One region of the Shewanella sp. ZOR0012 genome, then DNA from elsewhere that is predicted to be linked to it. Evidence: predicted binding sites of a transcription regulator. Region 1 holds the regulator's gene; the other holds the start of a gene.
The links. Region 1 encodes ArgR, which controls arginine synthesis, uptake and breakdown. Its sites were predicted from a motif close to ANTGAATANNTATTCANT; they were not measured.
Positions count from the first base shown of each region.

Region 2: L976_RS04245 (YjiH family protein) is a predicted target of ArgR. The motif match lies at 6,439-6,456, and genes of this name have one in related genera.

Region 1 covers NZ_JTLE01000094.1:3,623,918-3,632,036, forward strand. Annotated here, with positions in the region: gene L976_RS17510 (thiol-disulfide oxidoreductase DCC family protein) at 1-377, shown strand, start outside; gene mdh (malate dehydrogenase) at 473-1,408, opposite strand; gene argR (transcriptional regulator ArgR) at 1,699-2,169, shown strand; gene L976_RS17525 (NAD(P)-dependent oxidoreductase) at 2,291-2,923, opposite strand; gene L976_RS17530 (LysR family transcriptional regulator) at 3,043-3,945, shown strand; gene L976_RS17535 (Dyp-type peroxidase) at 4,010-4,951, opposite strand; gene ggt (gamma-glutamyltransferase) at 5,155-6,867, opposite strand; gene L976_RS17545 (ABC transporter ATP-binding protein) at 7,010-8,059, opposite strand; gene L976_RS17550 (ABC transporter permease) at 8,056-8,119, opposite strand, start outside.
Region 2 covers NZ_JTLE01000094.1:551,083-559,201, reverse strand. Annotated here, with positions in the region: gene L976_RS04280 (HDOD domain-containing protein) at 1-438, opposite strand, end outside; gene trhP (prephenate-dependent tRNA uridine(34) hydroxylase TrhP) at 804-2,177, shown strand; gene L976_RS22225 (YfhL family 4Fe-4S dicluster ferredoxin) at 2,181-2,432, shown strand; gene ubiT (ubiquinone anaerobic biosynthesis accessory factor UbiT) at 2,519-3,055, opposite strand; gene ubiU (ubiquinone anaerobic biosynthesis protein UbiU) at 3,194-4,195, shown strand; gene L976_RS04255 (U32 family peptidase) at 4,227-5,099, shown strand; gene L976_RS04250 (DUF998 domain-containing protein) at 5,115-5,834, opposite strand; gene L976_RS04245 (YjiH family protein) at 6,537-7,895, shown strand.

The DNA.
Region 1 (8,119 bases):
TTTTTTTCGATGGCAATTGCCCATTATGTAGCGCCGAAATGCGTCAACTCAAAGCGCGCGATCCCGATGACAGAATTGAACTGGTGGATCTTAATGCTGACAATTTCAGCTCAAGATTCAGCTATATCGATAAAGACTACGCCAATACCATTCTCCATGGCGAAACCGCCTCCGGCCAAGTGCTGCTCGGGCTCGATGTCACTTGCAAAGCATGGGCGCTCACAGGCACTCGCCCTTGGGTACAAGTGCTACGCTTACCGCTTATCAAACCTATTGCGGATTGGTGCTACCTGAGATTCGCCAAGCACAGATACCGTATTTCCTATCTACTGACGGGTAAAGCTCGCTGTGACAGCCAATGCCAACTGCCTAAATAGCGAGACTCAAGATTAAGAACCCCTGTTTAGAGAACAAAGTTTAAAGCATAAAAAAACGGAGCCATTCGGCTCCGTTTTCTCATAATTCAGAAGAATTACTTAACGAAATCAACGCCTAGTTTGATATCGCCTTTCAGCGTATCTAACATAGAATCACGGGCGTTAGCTTCGAATGCGCTCACTTCACCGTAAGGCAGTACTTTTTCGATACCGTTTTTGCCTAACAATACTGGTTGAGCGAAGAATTCAGCGTGCTCGCTGCCGCCGTCAACGTAAGCACATTCAACGATGTTAGCTTCGCCTTGCAGACCACGAACCAGAGACATACCGAAACGGCATGCCGCTTGACCCATAGACAGCGTCGCGCTGCCGCCACCGGCTTTAGCTTCAACCACTTCAGTACCCGCGTTTTGGATACGTTTAGTTAAAGAAGCGACTTCTTCATCAGAGAAAGTCACGCCTTCAACTTGAGACAGTAATGGCAGAATAGTCACGCCACTGTGGCCGCCGATCACGTTGATTTTAACGTCAGCAACGTTTAAGCCTTTTAATTCAGCGATGAAAGTCTCAGAACGGATAACGTCCAGAGTGGTCACGCCGAATAAACGGTTCTTATCGTAAACACCTGCTTTTTTCAGCACTTCAGCAGCAATAGCAACTGTAGTGTTTACTGGGTTAGTGATAATACCCACGAGCGCTTTAGGGCAAGTAACAGCCACTTTCTCGATCAGGTTGCGAACGATACCTGCGTTGATATTGAACAGATCTGAACGATCCATACCAGGCTTACGTGCAACACCAGCAGAGATAAGCACAACGTCAGCACCCACGAGGGCAGGCGTTGGATCTTCACCAGCAAAACCTTTGATTTCAACCGCAGTTGGGATATGGCTCAAGTCAACCGCAACACCCGGAGTTACCGGTGCGATATCGTATAGAGACAGTTGAGAACCCGCAGGTAATTGAGTTTTTAACAGTAGGGCAAGAGCCTGGCCGATACCACCAGCAGCACCAAGTACAGCAACTTTCATAGTTATCTCCGTTATTTCTCGGATATGTGTGACATGGATCTAATTTGCGTTGGCGTCACATTACTGGAATGTCACGCTAATTTCAATTATCCCTTAGTCGTTGATTCAAAGATTTACTAAAACAGCGCGTTGCAATGTTGAATATTTACTCTAGTTCAACAAATACATTTATAAATGAATTAGCATAAATTGAGTTAATTGCATTTTTATTCAGTCATTATGGTTATTTGTTGACAGTTTAACCAAAACTATTCAGAATAAGCCTGTTTTTTTGAATAAAGAATAAGACTATGCAAACGACCAAGAATCAGGATGACCTTGTTAGAATTTTTAAGGCGATTTTAAAAGAGGAGCGCTTTGGCTCCCAGAGTGAAATCGTCACCGCCTTGCAAGCAGAAGGCTTTACTAATATAAACCAATCTAAAGTGTCTCGTATGCTCAGCAAGTTCGGTGCAGTGCGCACTCGCAACGCTAAGCAAGAGATGGTTTATTGCTTACCTGCCGAATTAGGCGTGCCCACTGCGGGCAGCCCGTTAAAGAATTTAGTACTCGATGTTGACCATAACCAAGCGATGATTGTTGTCCGCACTAGCCCAGGCGCCGCACAATTAATTGCTCGTTTGTTAGACTCCATCGGTAAACCTGAAGGGATTTTGGGAACCATTGCGGGTGACGATACGATCTTTATTTGTCCATCTAGCATTCAAGATATCGCCGATACCTTGGAAACCATCAAATCTTTATTCAACTACGCAGAATAAAAAAACAGGTCAGCTTGCTGACCTGTTCTATTTCCACTGTACGCTTTTCAGTCCAGGATTACCCTAATTTCAGGGCTTGTGTCCCGCTTACGTTACAGTATTTAGCCGAAACTCCTCAGCCTTAGTAAGCCACACTGATCCTTTGATTGGGATGCGCCGCTTTTTCTGCTTCATCGAGCATGGCTTTGGCGTAATCACTCACCGAAATCCGGCTACGGCCATTTGCATCGGTAAAGAAGCTATCGCCACCTAAACGGTAAGAGCCTTCGCTTGCACCAGGGTAGATCTCTGCCGCTGGGCTGACAAAAGTCCAGTTAACAGTGGTGTTGGCGGCGCGAAATGCCTTTAATGCTTCACCTTGAGCCAGAGCTTCATCCTTATAAGCGGGCGGGAAATCTGGGCTTGAAACCAAGGTTACTCCCGGTGCCACTTCTAGACTACCAGCCCCACCGACCCACAATAAACGTGGCACTTTAGCCTGTGGCAATACGGCTAATAGATTATTAACGGTTTTCGCCACTAAGCCGTGATTCTGCTCGGCGCGGCCGCCCACTGAAGCAATTAACACATCCACGCCTGCAAAGGTTTCAGCGGTTAATGGCTGAGTCAGGTCAACACTACGCACTTCTGCCGCCGTTTCACCAAGCTTGCTTGGGTCACGCACTAAGGCAACGACGTCATGACCACGGCTTAAGGCTTCATTTAAAATGGTTCCGCCAATCCAACCTGATGCACCTAATACTGCAATTTTCATTTGATAAGTCTCACTGCTGATTTAAATTGAGACCAGTTTACTTGCGATACTTAGCGTGATAAATATCGATAAATGAGCAGGATTGTTTCAGATTGAGATACTAATGGGTGTAATTATATATGGATAAAATCGCCGCCATGCGTAGCTTTATCGAAGTGGCCAACTGTGGCAGCTTTACTAAGGCCGCAGAACACCTCGACCTCAGTCGTTTACAGGTTTCTCGCCATATTCAAGAAATTGAGCAGTGGCTCAGTTTACGCCTGCTACACCGCACCACCCGCAGCGTTAGCCTGACCTTACAGGGTGAAGAAGCCCTGCAATATTGTCAGCGGGTGCTGAGCGAAGTCGCCGCAATGGAAAGCCGCGCCCATAGTCATAACACTGAATTAGTCGGCAGTATTCGTATTGCCACGCCTGTCGGACTTGGGCAGCACAGTCTGTTTGATGTGGTCGATCGCTTTATAAAATTGCATCCTAAGGTCAATATTCAGCTGTTAATGTCGGACAGTTTTGCTCAATTAGTGGATGAGCGGGTGGACGTGGCACTGCGCTATACCGAGCAGCCCGATGAGAATTTAATTGCCCGTAAATTGATGAGCATAGATGCTGTGCTGTGCGCCGCGCCCAGTTACTTGGCTCAAGCCGAGCCGTTAACCGTCCCTAACGATCTGCTCAGCCATAATTGCCTTATCCATAGTTCGCAGCAACATTGGCAGCTACTCAAGGAGCAACAGAGTGAGCTGATAAAACCTATGGGGAATCTGATGGCCAATGAAATGGGAGTGCTGGTCAGCGCCGCGTTGCGCGGGCATGGCATTGCCTACTTGCCCTGTGACTTAGCTAATCAATATCTGGCCAGCGGTCAACTGCAAGAAGTGCTCCCCGAATACACGGCACCAGGCCAAACCCTCTGGGCCGTGTACTTATCTCGCAGCTACCAACAAGCGCTAGTGCGCGCCTTTATCGATTTTACCGCTCAGCAATGGCAGCTCGATATCAATAAGTGGACAGCGGCGAGTTAAGCCCACAAACAAAAACGCACTGAGGCTTTAAGGCTCAGTGCGTTTAGTCGTGATTTGCTAAGGGTTAATTATCGAATTGCATCAAAAAATCTAAGCTTGGGGCGAAAAACGACGAGCCAGTTAACGCACTGGTGAAGTGCATCAAGTGATCGTGATTACCCGCACCATCACCAAACACCATGCTATGGAGCATCTTCTCGAAGTGATCCGGCGTGCGGCAGGTTGAAATAAACATCAGGCCTTGTTCTTTGAGCGAGCCGTAAGGCATGCTCTGGCGCAAAATCTCGATGGACTTGCCGTTTTCATCCTTGAGGTTTACCCGCTTGATATGGCTGGTTAATGGCTTATCTTCCGACTCGTATTCGATGTTGTCTTGCTTGGTACGACCGATAATATCTTCTTGCTTTTTAAGCGGTAATCTATGCCACTTACTCAAGTTGTGGGCGTACTTTTGTACGTGAATATAGCTGCCGCCCTTAAATTCAGGGTCTTCATCCCCAACCAAGGCGACCTCTTGGCGATGACGCCCTTTCGGGTTTTCGGTGCCATCGACAAAGCCCGTTAAGTCGCGACTATCCATAAATCTAAAGCCGCGCTCTTCTTCCACTAGCTCGACTAAGTCTTCGAACATTTGGCTGATTTCGTTGGCGACTAAATGCAAAATGTCGTAACGATCGCAACGAAGATGCACAAACAGATCGTATTCGATAGCAGGCGCCTCGCGGTTACCCGCCTGCATCGCCGGGAAAGGCTTAAGCATTTCGGGGCGAGCATCGGGATAGAGACTGTCCCAATAGTTGGCGCCTATGGCCACAAAACCATTGAATGCACTGTCGGAATACTGATCCGTCAACTCATAAATATACTGCGCAACGTTGGCAATACAGGGACGCAATTGCGATTCAACGTTATCGTTGTCGCTCGCATTAAACATCAAATAGACGCTATGTAAGTTTCCCTCTGCACACACACCTAACTGTTCACGCGGCATATTTTGAATATCCATCTGGTTATCACCCTGTTGTCGATTCATTTTCGGCAATATTATCCGCAACTTTACCTGAAAATGACATTAAGTAACGCACAGTTTGTCCGTCTTTGTGATGTAAAGGCCTTTTGAGGCTGAAATATAAAAATTGACGAGGCCATTACGCCTCGTCAATTTTGTCTATTCTGCATTCGCTTCAGTAGAGCAAAACGAGTGATGCGTTAATATCCTGCGGCATAACCATCCTTTCGGCTTTCTGATGCACCGCGGTAAACGCCCGTTTCAGCATTAAAGCCAATGGCTTGATAACCACCGAAATCACCGAGAACATCGCGAAGCACATGGCCTTTCTTCATCAGCTCACGGCGAGTTTCGACGGGGAAGCCTGATTCAAGGCTCACATAGCCACCGTCATTCATTATCTCCCCCGTAGGCTCAGTCGAACCTGAGTGTAAAATTCTGGGGGCATCACCCGCTTCTTGCAAGTTCATTTTAAAATCAATCAGATTGATAATAATCTGCGCATGCATTTGCGGCTGTGTTGCACCGCCCATCACCCCAAAACTGAGCCAAGGTTTACCGTCTTTGGTCACAAAGGCGGGAATAATGGTATGGAAGGGCCGCTTACCCGGCGCATAGGTGTTAAATCGACCTTCGGTGAGATCGAACATCTGCCCGCGATCTTGCAGCACAAAGCCGAGATCCGGCGGCGTCATACCTGAGCCCATGCCGCGGTAGTTACTCTGGATCAGCGACACCATGTTGCCGTCTTTATCCGCGGTAGTGAGATACACAGTATCCCCATGTTGCAGCGCAGGATTGCCCGCATCGACACTCTTAGCCGCCTTGTTTAAATCAATTAACTTGGCGCGATCGTAATTATATTGCTGCGAGATCAACTCTTTTACAGGCACTTTGTTAAAGGCCATATCGGCATAAAATTTCGCGCGATCGGCAAAGGCGAGTTTTTTCGCCTCTACAAATAAGTGCACATATTCGGGACTATTAAAGCCCATGGCGGCGACATCGAAGGGCTCCATGGTTTTTAAGATCTGTAGTGCAGCAATCCCCTGCCCGTTGGGCGGCAATTCCCACACATCGTAGCCACGGTAGTTCGCCGATACGGGTTCAACCCAGTCGCTAGTATGGCTGGCTAGGTCTTCATAACTTAAATAGCCACCTTGAGCCTTAATGTATTTATCTATGCTCTTGGCAATGTCGCCCTTATAGAATGCGTCGCGACCGCCCTTGGCAATTTTCTCGTAGGTGTTTGCTAATGCAGGATTTTTAAAGATCTCCCCTACCGCAGGCATTTTGCCATTGGGCATATAGGTTTCTTTAAAACCGGGGAATTGAGCGAGCTTTTTACCGCTGCCCTCAAGGTAATAGGCAATCAACTCGGAGACAGGGAAACCTTCGCGGGCATAACGAATCGCTGGCGCTAAATTATCGGCCATTGGTAACTTGCCGAACTTATCGTGCAGTTCGAACCATCCATCCACCGCACCAGGAACCGATACGGGTAGCGGCCCCAAAGGGGGCAAGTAGTCTAATCCGAGGGATTTTAGCTTCTCTAGCGTTAAGGATTTGGGGCTGCGACCGGAGGCATTAAGGCCATAGAGCTTTTTATCTTTAGCACTCCAGACAATGGCAAATAAATCACCACCAACACCCGAGCCAGTCGGCTCGACTAAGCCCAGCATGGCATTCGCTGCAATGGCTGCATCCACAGCGCTGCCGCCCTGTTTTAATACATCAATCGCGACCTGTGTCGCCAGCGGTTGACTGGTCGCCGCCATTCCGTGGGTGGCATACACTTCTGAGCGCGTCGCAAAGGCTTTACCCGTGATCCTATCCATGGCTAACACTCCCGATGACGACATTGCTGTCGCCACTGTGACTAAGGTACAAATTGATTTTATTGTTTTTATCATAATTCCTCCCACTCTGGAGGAATTAAGGTAACAAGGAAGGCTGAAAATATCAGCAATCTAGGTGTTTTTTACCCAAGTTAAACGTAAGCAAAAATGTCATGCTTTCTGCTGAGACACTGGCATATCGAGTGCGGCCTAGGCATTAAGACTCAAATAGCACTAGGGAATGTGGCTCAGTATTTAAGCCCACTCGCTGACCAACATTGAACTGCATAATTTGGCTACGTACTTCGACATAATGGGCGTGGGATGCCGCCTCGACTTTTACCCAATAATGACAAAATGCGCCGAGGAAGCGCCGCTCGGTAATTGTCCCTACGCCCGCATCATCGGCACTGAGCGCCAATTGCTGTGGCCGCAAAAACACTTGGCCATTAAATGCATTAGACTTTGACAAGGGCGTGAGGCTGCGCAGCTCACCAATGGGAGTGACAACACGGTGGCCATCAACAACCTCGGCGGGTAAATAGTTGCCACTTCCCAGAAAATCAGCCACATAACGGCTATTTGGTGCGGCATATAAGTCTTCCGCTCGGCCATGTTGTACTATCACACCTTGATTAAAAATGGCCAAGGTATCGGCAAACACAAAGGCCTCATCTTTGCTATGGGTAACAAAAACCGCACTAACATTACGCTGCTTTAGAATGCTGCGGATCTCCGCCATCATACTGTGGCGCACCTGTGCATCGATATTCGAAAAAGGCTCGTCGAGTAACAGTAATTGCGGCTCATAGGCTAATGCGCGGGCAATCGACACCCGCTGCTGCTGACCACCCGACAACTCATGGGGATAACGCTTGGCTAAGCCTTCAAGTTTCACTAGGGCGAGCATGTCATCTAACCGCGCCTTGCGCTGCGCTGGCGTTAATTTTGCCACACCAAAGAGAATATTCTCGGCGACAGTCAAATGGGGAAATAAAGCATAGTCTTGAAAAATCATCCCTATGCCCCGTTGCTCACTCGGCACAAACTGCCCGACGCCGCTTACAATCTTGCCATTAATTTGAATTTCACCTTGGCTGATGGCCTGCAATCCTGCAACCGCCCTCAGCAAGGTGGTTTTGCCGCAGCCACTTGGGCCGAGCAGAGCAAGAATTTCCCCCTGTGCCAGCGTCAAATCTAAGCCTTTGAGTATCTGTTGGCCCTGATAATCACTATGGACTTGATGAAGATTGAGCGTACTGGTCATCGGCTATCTTGCTCCAAAGAACGGTTTAAATAAATCAGCGGGACTAAACCCACGAGCACA
Region 2 (8,119 bases), 3.1 Mb from region 1:
GTCTAAATTTAACTGGCTAGGACGACGCTTATTGTACATCTGCAATATGGCACAAGCCGCGGCCGTCACATCGATAGAAGTACGCCAAACCTCATCCATCACTTCCCACACCATTTCATTGGTGGAAATAAATAGCTGCTCCATCGCCACTGATGTCGCAATACTCTTAATTTGGATTAAGCCAATGCGGGAGACTGCGCTATTAATACTCTCGGCGGGAATCCCACGACTATACAAGGCACTGTTGGCCACTTTAATAATACGCGCCGAAATGGCCGCATCTTGACCGATCACCTCAGCCACTTGCTTAAGACTTGCATCTGAGCGGCTCACCACTTCTTGCACCCGCATGGCGACTTCAGGCAAGGTTGGCAATACTAAGGCATCATCTTTTAATTTTTTAAGTAATCCGACTAACAGTAGATGTTCAGTAGACATCTTCGCTCCCATCAATCTGCAAACATAAAGCGGTAATAGTTGGAGTATATCAGTTGACGATCATTTGATGGGCAGAAAAAAGCATCAGACGTTAATTATTTGTATGACGCTGTTATCAATTTAGTCTCACGACAAAACATTTTACGTTTTGATATCTCAGATTAAGTTAAAGGTGAAAATCAATGGAAACACACAAATGGATTCATGGTCTAGCACGATCGTCAGAGCAAGAATGGTAGGTATATTCGTAAAACGCGAACTATACCTAATCTTAGACGTAGCAATTTGCATAAGCCTACTTTGATTGTGTAAAATGCCGCCCCCGCGCATTGCGCCTCCATCTACCAACCAATTCGAGAGTCATTATGTTTAAACCAGAGTTGTTATCTCCCGCTGGGACGCTGAAAAACATGCGTTACGCCTTTGCCTATGGTGCAGATGCCGTATATGCCGGTCAGCCGAGATACAGCCTAAGGGTACGTAATAACGACTTTAAGATGGAAAACCTCGCAACGGGTATCGAAGAAGCCCATGCGCTGGGTAAAAAGCTTTATGTGGTGAGTAACATTGCTCCCCACAACGCCAAGCTCAAAACCTATATCAAAGATATGGAGCCAGTAGTGGCGATGAAGCCCGATGCGCTGATCATGTCAGATCCTGGCCTTATCATGATGGTGCGTGAGGCTTTCCCTGAGCAGGTGGTGCATTTATCGGTGCAAGCGAATGCCATTAACTGGGCGTCGGTCAAATTCTGGCAAACCCAAGGCATTAAACGGGTGATTTTATCCCGTGAATTATCCTTAGATGAAATCGAAGAAATCCGCCAACGCTGCCCCGACATAGAGTTAGAAGTTTTTGTACACGGCGCCCTGTGTATGGCCTACTCTGGCCGTTGTTTGCTGTCGGGTTACATCAATAAGCGCGATCCAAACCAAGGCACTTGCACTAACGCCTGCCGTTGGAAATACGATGTGCATGAAGCGCAGCAAACCGACTCGGGGGATATCATTGCTCTGTCGCCACAAGCTAATGCGGTGCAAATCGAGACGCCAACCTTAGGCGCGGGTCCTGCGACCGACCAAATATTCCTGCTGCAAGAAGCCAATCGCCCCGGTGAATATATGCCAGCGTTTGAAGATGAGCATGGCACTTATATCATGAACTCTAAGGACTTACGCGCAATCCAACACGTTGAGCGTTTGGCCAAAATGGGCATCGACTCGCTGAAGATCGAAGGCCGTACTAAGTCTTTCTACTATGTGGCCCGTACCGCACAGCTATACCGTCAGGCCATCGACGATGCTGCCTCAGGCAAGAGCTTCGATCGCAGCTTGATGAATCAACTAGAAGGCTTAGCGCACCGCGGCTACACCGAAGGTTTCTTACGTCGCCATGTCCATGATGAATACCAAAACTACGACTATGGCTACTCGGTCAGCGATACCCAACAATTTGTGGGTGAATTAACCGGTAAACGCAATCTGGCTGGCCTTGCCGAAATCGAAGTGAAGAACAAATTCTCCGTCGGCGATAGCGTTGAATTAATGACGCCGCAGGGCAATATCAGCCTCACCATCGAACAACTCGAAAACCGCAAAGCCGAAGCGGTTGAAGCGGGATTAGGTTCGGGCCATACCGTTTACTTGCCCGTGCCGAAAGAGGTTGATCTGAACCACGGCATTTTACTGCGTAACCTGCCTCAAGGTCAGGATACCCGTAACCCACACGAAGCAGGCTAAGGCATGGCATTACTGATCGACGACAGCTGCATCAATTGCGACATGTGTGAGCCTGAATGCCCAAATCAGGCCATCACCATGGGGGAAGAAATCTATGAAATCGACCCAGACCGCTGCACCGAATGCGTAGGCCACTACGATAAGCCGACCTGCGTCTCCGTCTGTCCGATTGATTGTATTGACCCAGACCCTAACCGCGTCGAGTCCCACGATGAGCTGTTGGTCAAATTTGCCATACTCACGCAAAAAATTTGAGTGAGCGTCAGCCGTTCAAACTTAACAAAAAGCCCCGCAATCTAAGCGGGGCTTTTGTTTATCGGTTGATTACAACCACGTTCGCATCAGCTTAAGCTTGGGGATTTAGCTAAAATCACCGTCGGTTTTGCCTCAAGCTGCAAACGCACAATGGCATCGGCCAGCTTTTCAACGCTTAAGCGGATCGGCGCAGGTAAGCTAGCAAACTCGATACTCAGCAGCAGGTTTTTCACCTCAAGCCCTAACTCGGTATCGCCTTCAATGCTCAGTTTACGCTGGAAAAACAGCGTATCTGGGTCTTCTTTCGCCGCCGCAACCAACAATAATTCCGCAGACTTGGCACTAAACGTCACTTGGGCATCGGTCAGTTCACGCACCTGCCAACGGCCATCGAAACTCACTTCAAAATGCAGATTTAGATCTTCAACTCGAATCGCAACCCACTTACCTGCCAAAAAATCTAACTCGCCATCTTCAGCCTGCGACGCCAGCAGCTGTGTTAGTAGTTGGCTTAGCACCTTAGCCTTGAGGCTAAAGGGCACTTTAGAGAGTGGCAAACGGATCAGTTTTGGGGTGAGTTCTAACAATTGTTTAGCAAGATTAGCTGAAAAAACAGCGGACATAAGCAGTTACCTAAGGATAAAAAACACTATATCTCCCAGTTTACCGAGATTTTATGATCTTAAACCTGTTTTAAATCAATTCACCGCCATTCAATCTTCCCTACACTCTGCCCCTGTTATTTTATCGGGAGCACCATTATGGAGTTGTTGTGTCCAGCAGGAAACCTGGCCTCGCTAAAGTCGGCGCTGCAGGCCGGAGCCGATGCTGTCTACCTTGGGTTAAAGGATGATACCAATGCACGTTCATTCGCGGGCTTAAACTTCACCCCTGCAAAATTACAGGAAGCCGCCGAGCTCACCCATCAGCGGGGCAAGAAAATCTTCCTCACCTTAAATACCTTTCCTAAGCCGAATGAGGAGCACCGTTGGTATCAAGCTATCGACTTGGCGGCCAGTATTGGCGTTGATGCCTTAATCGTTGCCGATCTGTCGCTGCTCGACTATGCCCACAGGCAATATCCGCATATTCCGCTGCATTTATCGGTACAGGCCAGCGCCACCAACTTGGGCGCACTGAGTTTTTATAAAGAGGCTTTTAATATCGCGCGGGTGGTATTACCCAGAGTGCTGTCGATGAAACAAGTACGCGACCTCGCCAAGGTCAGCCCTGTCGATTTAGAGGTCTTTGCCTTTGGCAGTCTGTGCATTATGGCCGAAGGCCGCTGCCACTTATCCTCCTATGTTACCGGTCAATCACCAAACACTGGTGGCTCTTGCTCGCCAGCGAAACACGTGCGCTGGCAGGAACAGGGCAAAGACAGATTGACCCGCCTCAACGAGGTCTTAATTGATAAATCAGGGCTCGATGAACAAATGGGCTACCCCGTGGTCTGTAAAGGCCGTTATCTCACCCAAGACGATGATAAACCGCAATATCTGCTCGAGTCTCCCACCAGCTTAAATACCCTTAGCTTGCTGCCTGAGCTTGCCAAGGCGGGCATAGTGTCACTCAAGATTGAAGGGCGTCAGCGCAGCCCTGCCTATGTAGAACAGGTGACTAAGGTTTGGCGCCAAGCGATTGATACCTATCTTCATCAGCCAGATAAATTCCAGACTCAGGCCCATTGGGAGCAAGCCCTTGCTAAAGTCTCCGAAGGCCAAATTACCACCTTAGGCGCCTACGAGCGTGACTGGCAGTAGCCCTAGCGATAACCACGAAGAAGAAACGATTATGAAAATTTCCCTCGGCCCACTGCTCTATTGCTGGGAAAAACAACAGGTCATCGACTTTTACCAGCAGGTGGCCAATAGTCAGATCCCGTTAGTTTATTTGGGTGAAGCCGTCTGTAGCCGTCGACGCGAACTCAAATTTGGTGACTATCTCGAACTGGCCAAAATGCTGAAATCTGCGGGTAAAGAGGTGGTGCTGTCAACGCTCGCCCTTATCGAAGCGCCCTCGGAATACACAGAGCTTAAACGTCAAGTCGATAATGGCGAATTTAGCATCGAGGCCAACGACATGGCGGCCGTGTATCTCGCCAATGAGCACAAGCTGCCCTTTGTCTGCGGCGCCAGCATCAACAACTATAATCGCGCTAGTCTAGATATTTTGCAGCGCTTTGGTATGCAGCGCTTTGTGATGCCAGTAGAACTGTCAAAGGCTTGGCTGAGCCAAGTGGTCGCGCACAGGCCCGCATTCGAAGTTGAAGTGCTCGGCCATGGCTACTTGCCGCTCGCCCACTCGGCGCGTTGCTTTACCGCTAGGCATCGACATTTGTCGAAGGACAGCTGCGAAACCGTTTGCCGCCAATACAGCAAGGGTTTACTAGCGCAGACGCAAGAGGCGCAACCTTTACTGAGGTTAAATGGCATTCAAACCCAGTCGGCCAGCTGTGTCGATTTACGCAGCAAAATCAATGAAATGATAAAGGTTGGCGTAGATGTGTTTCGGGTTTCGCCCAGCAGCGTAGCCTGTATCACTAAAGCCGATGCGCTGGTCGAGGCGTTAACTAGCAAGGCAACGGACGCTCAGTTTCCTCTTAGCGATGAGCACTGTAATGGCTACTGGTTTGGCGAAGCAGGGCTAAAATCCTTGGTCAGATAAAAGACATAGCCTACTTCACTCAAGCGTTTGCTGCTGGGTCAATGTGGGGATACATGATGGTGGCGTTAATAGCAGCGCCACCGTCCAACTTAATAGACTCCCAAGCCCAATCCATTCCAGCAATGCAGGCCACCATAAATCGGGCCTTGGCAATTGCAGTACCATTTCTTGATAGAAAGGTCTGTCTCCTTCCGTTAAGCCCAATGCTAACAGCGGCACATAGAGAAAAGTCATCATACTGAGCAATACCAACAGCGCTAATAATATCGTCAAGCGCTGACGGTGCTGCGAGCCGAATCCCACCCATAGTAGATAACAAATTGCACTTAAGCTGCCAAAGTAGAAAAACCATTTAAGTGCGAGGATATGCAAGTGATACACATTGACTGGAAATAGCCCAACACAGGCTAAGGCTAAAAACGTCAGTGCTAGAGCGCAAAAGAAAGGATATCCCCAAAACCCGCTTACAGTCTGTAGGGAGGAAAGACAATAAAAAACAACGCTTAAACTGCCAAAAAATAAACCGCCATTGAGCACCACGGCAAAGCTAGAATGGCCATAGGTTCCCAATTCACTCAGTGTATGATTTAAAAAATTGAAGGAGCGTGTTTCAGAATAATCAAATCCGAATACCGCCACACAGATCCCCAGCATCAATCCAAAAATACCAAGAAAACCAAACTTAGTGGCAAGTGCCGAGCCCCTTGTTGCCATATTCATTTTTATAACAGTCATGGATAATTTAGCCAAACCAAAGTAGTACTAACTTACATGGAATTAAAAAGAATTAAAGCGGCACGAATCCTCTTTAGCGTAAAATTTTATTTCATCACTATTAACGATTTTTTAGTCATCATATGAAAATCCCGTGCTAAGTCATTATTCAATAAAACATATGCAAATCTGCAGTCAAAACTGAATAAATACTCACAAACAATTCAGCTCACTCTATTTTGTTACAGAAGACAACCTCACCGTTACAGCTACTGTTATCCCGCTCACATTGGGTCCGCGACGTTTGAAGCCCTTTTACCATTAATGGGTAAAAAATCATCTAAAAGCGTATTTAGTGAAGATCCACTGGGAAAGTTTTCAACAAAACATCGCCAAGAAGTGAACATCCTCAAGAATAAAACAACCCGATAAACAACCCGCAACAGCATGACGTAACGCCATGATTAAATTAAATTTAAACAACTAAAAAAGTAGGCAACATCAAAAATCATCCATTAGAAATCGCCCAAATAACTATGCTATTTTGCTGCTTATCTCAAACAAATTTCCGAATCGTTTTACATAGCGGCGCTAAGCGAGTAATCTTCCCCCTTCTCGATTTTGAGTTGAATTAAAATGCACCTCACCCCAGCAAAGAATGCGGTTTTGAGAGAGCATTTATTCAAGTTTATTTGTGCGACTCGTACTTTAAGGTGTACACCATTGGCTACTGAACATAAAAACCGCAACATTAAGACGATACTCACCTTTATCGTCCCTTCGCTGATCGGTCTGCTGCTGTTTATGACCCCTATCAGCTATAACGATGCGATAACTATTCCCATCGCAATCATCTCTAAAGCACTGCAAAGCGTGTTAAGCGATGTATTAACCTTAATCGTGACTGTGATTGTTGTCGCCATGGCCTTTGCCTCTGTGCTGACAAAGTTACTCAAACCTAAGTTTGTGCTGAACAATCACTTCCTCAATGGTTTACTCAATATCAGCCCGCTGTGGCTTACCACCCGTGTCGTTGGCGCTGTCTTTATCGTGCTGACCTACTTTGGCATTGGCCCCGAAGCGATTAACTCTTCAAGCACTGGCGCCTTAGTACTGAACGATTTGTTACCGGTACTCTTCTCGGTGTTTATCTTCGCCGGTATGTTGCTGCCACTGCTATTAAACTTCGGTCTATTAGAGCTATTTGGCACCCTGCTGACCAAAGTGATGCGCCCCGTGTTTAACCTGCCAGGTCGCAGCGCCATCGACTGTATGGCCTCTTGGTTAGGTGATGGTAGCGTTGGGATCCTGCTGACCAGCAAGCAATACGAAGCGCGTTTTTACACCCAAAGGGAAGCCGCGGTTATCGGTACCACCTTCTCGGCGGTGTCAATTACCTTCAGCTTAGTAGTGATCTCACAGGTAAAGTTAGAGCATATGTTTGTGCCCTTCTACCTGACCGTGTGTTTAGCGGGTTTTGCGGCCGCCGTGATTGTGCCTAAGCTGCCGCCACTGTCGTGGAAAAAAGATAACTATATCGACGATACGCCACGTCAACCTGATGATGAGATGATCCCCGCAGGACACGGCGCACTCTCTTGGGGCTTTGATAAAGCGCTCGAGAAAGCGGCCAGTGCTGGTGGTATCAAAGCCGTCTTAAATGAAGGTATTAAAAACGTTATCGATATGATATTTGGCATTCTCCCTGTAGTAATGGCCATTGGTACCACGGCGCTGATCATCGCCGAGCATACGTCCATCTTCAATTACTTAGGTATGCCGTTTATTCCGTTACTGGAACTGCTGCATATCCCTGAAGCCACCGAAGCCTCTAAAACCATCGTTGTTGGCTTTGCCGATATGTTTATTCCGTCGATTTTAGCCAGCTCTATCGAATCGGATATGACCCGCTTTGTGATTGCCGCGTTATCCGTAACCCAGCTGATTTACATGAGCGAAGTGGGCGCACTGCTGATTGGCAGTAAGATCCCAGTGAATTTTGTTGAGCTATTTGTCGTGTTCGTACTGCGTACCTTAGTGACTCTGCCAGTAATTGCCGGCGTGGCTCACCTGCTGTTCTAAGCGCAACATCACCTAAAATATCAAGGGGAGTCAGATTTAACTGACTCCCCTTTTTTGTACTCACTTATACACTCAACTCATACACGAACAGACAGTTTTGATTACTTCGTTGAGTGTGGGTTAGTCGTACAAATTCCACTCGCCACCATATAACTCAGTTTTACAGGAAGTCATTTAGAATTTCTGGATACTACTGCTGAAAGATAAAGTTTGGCCGTTTAATT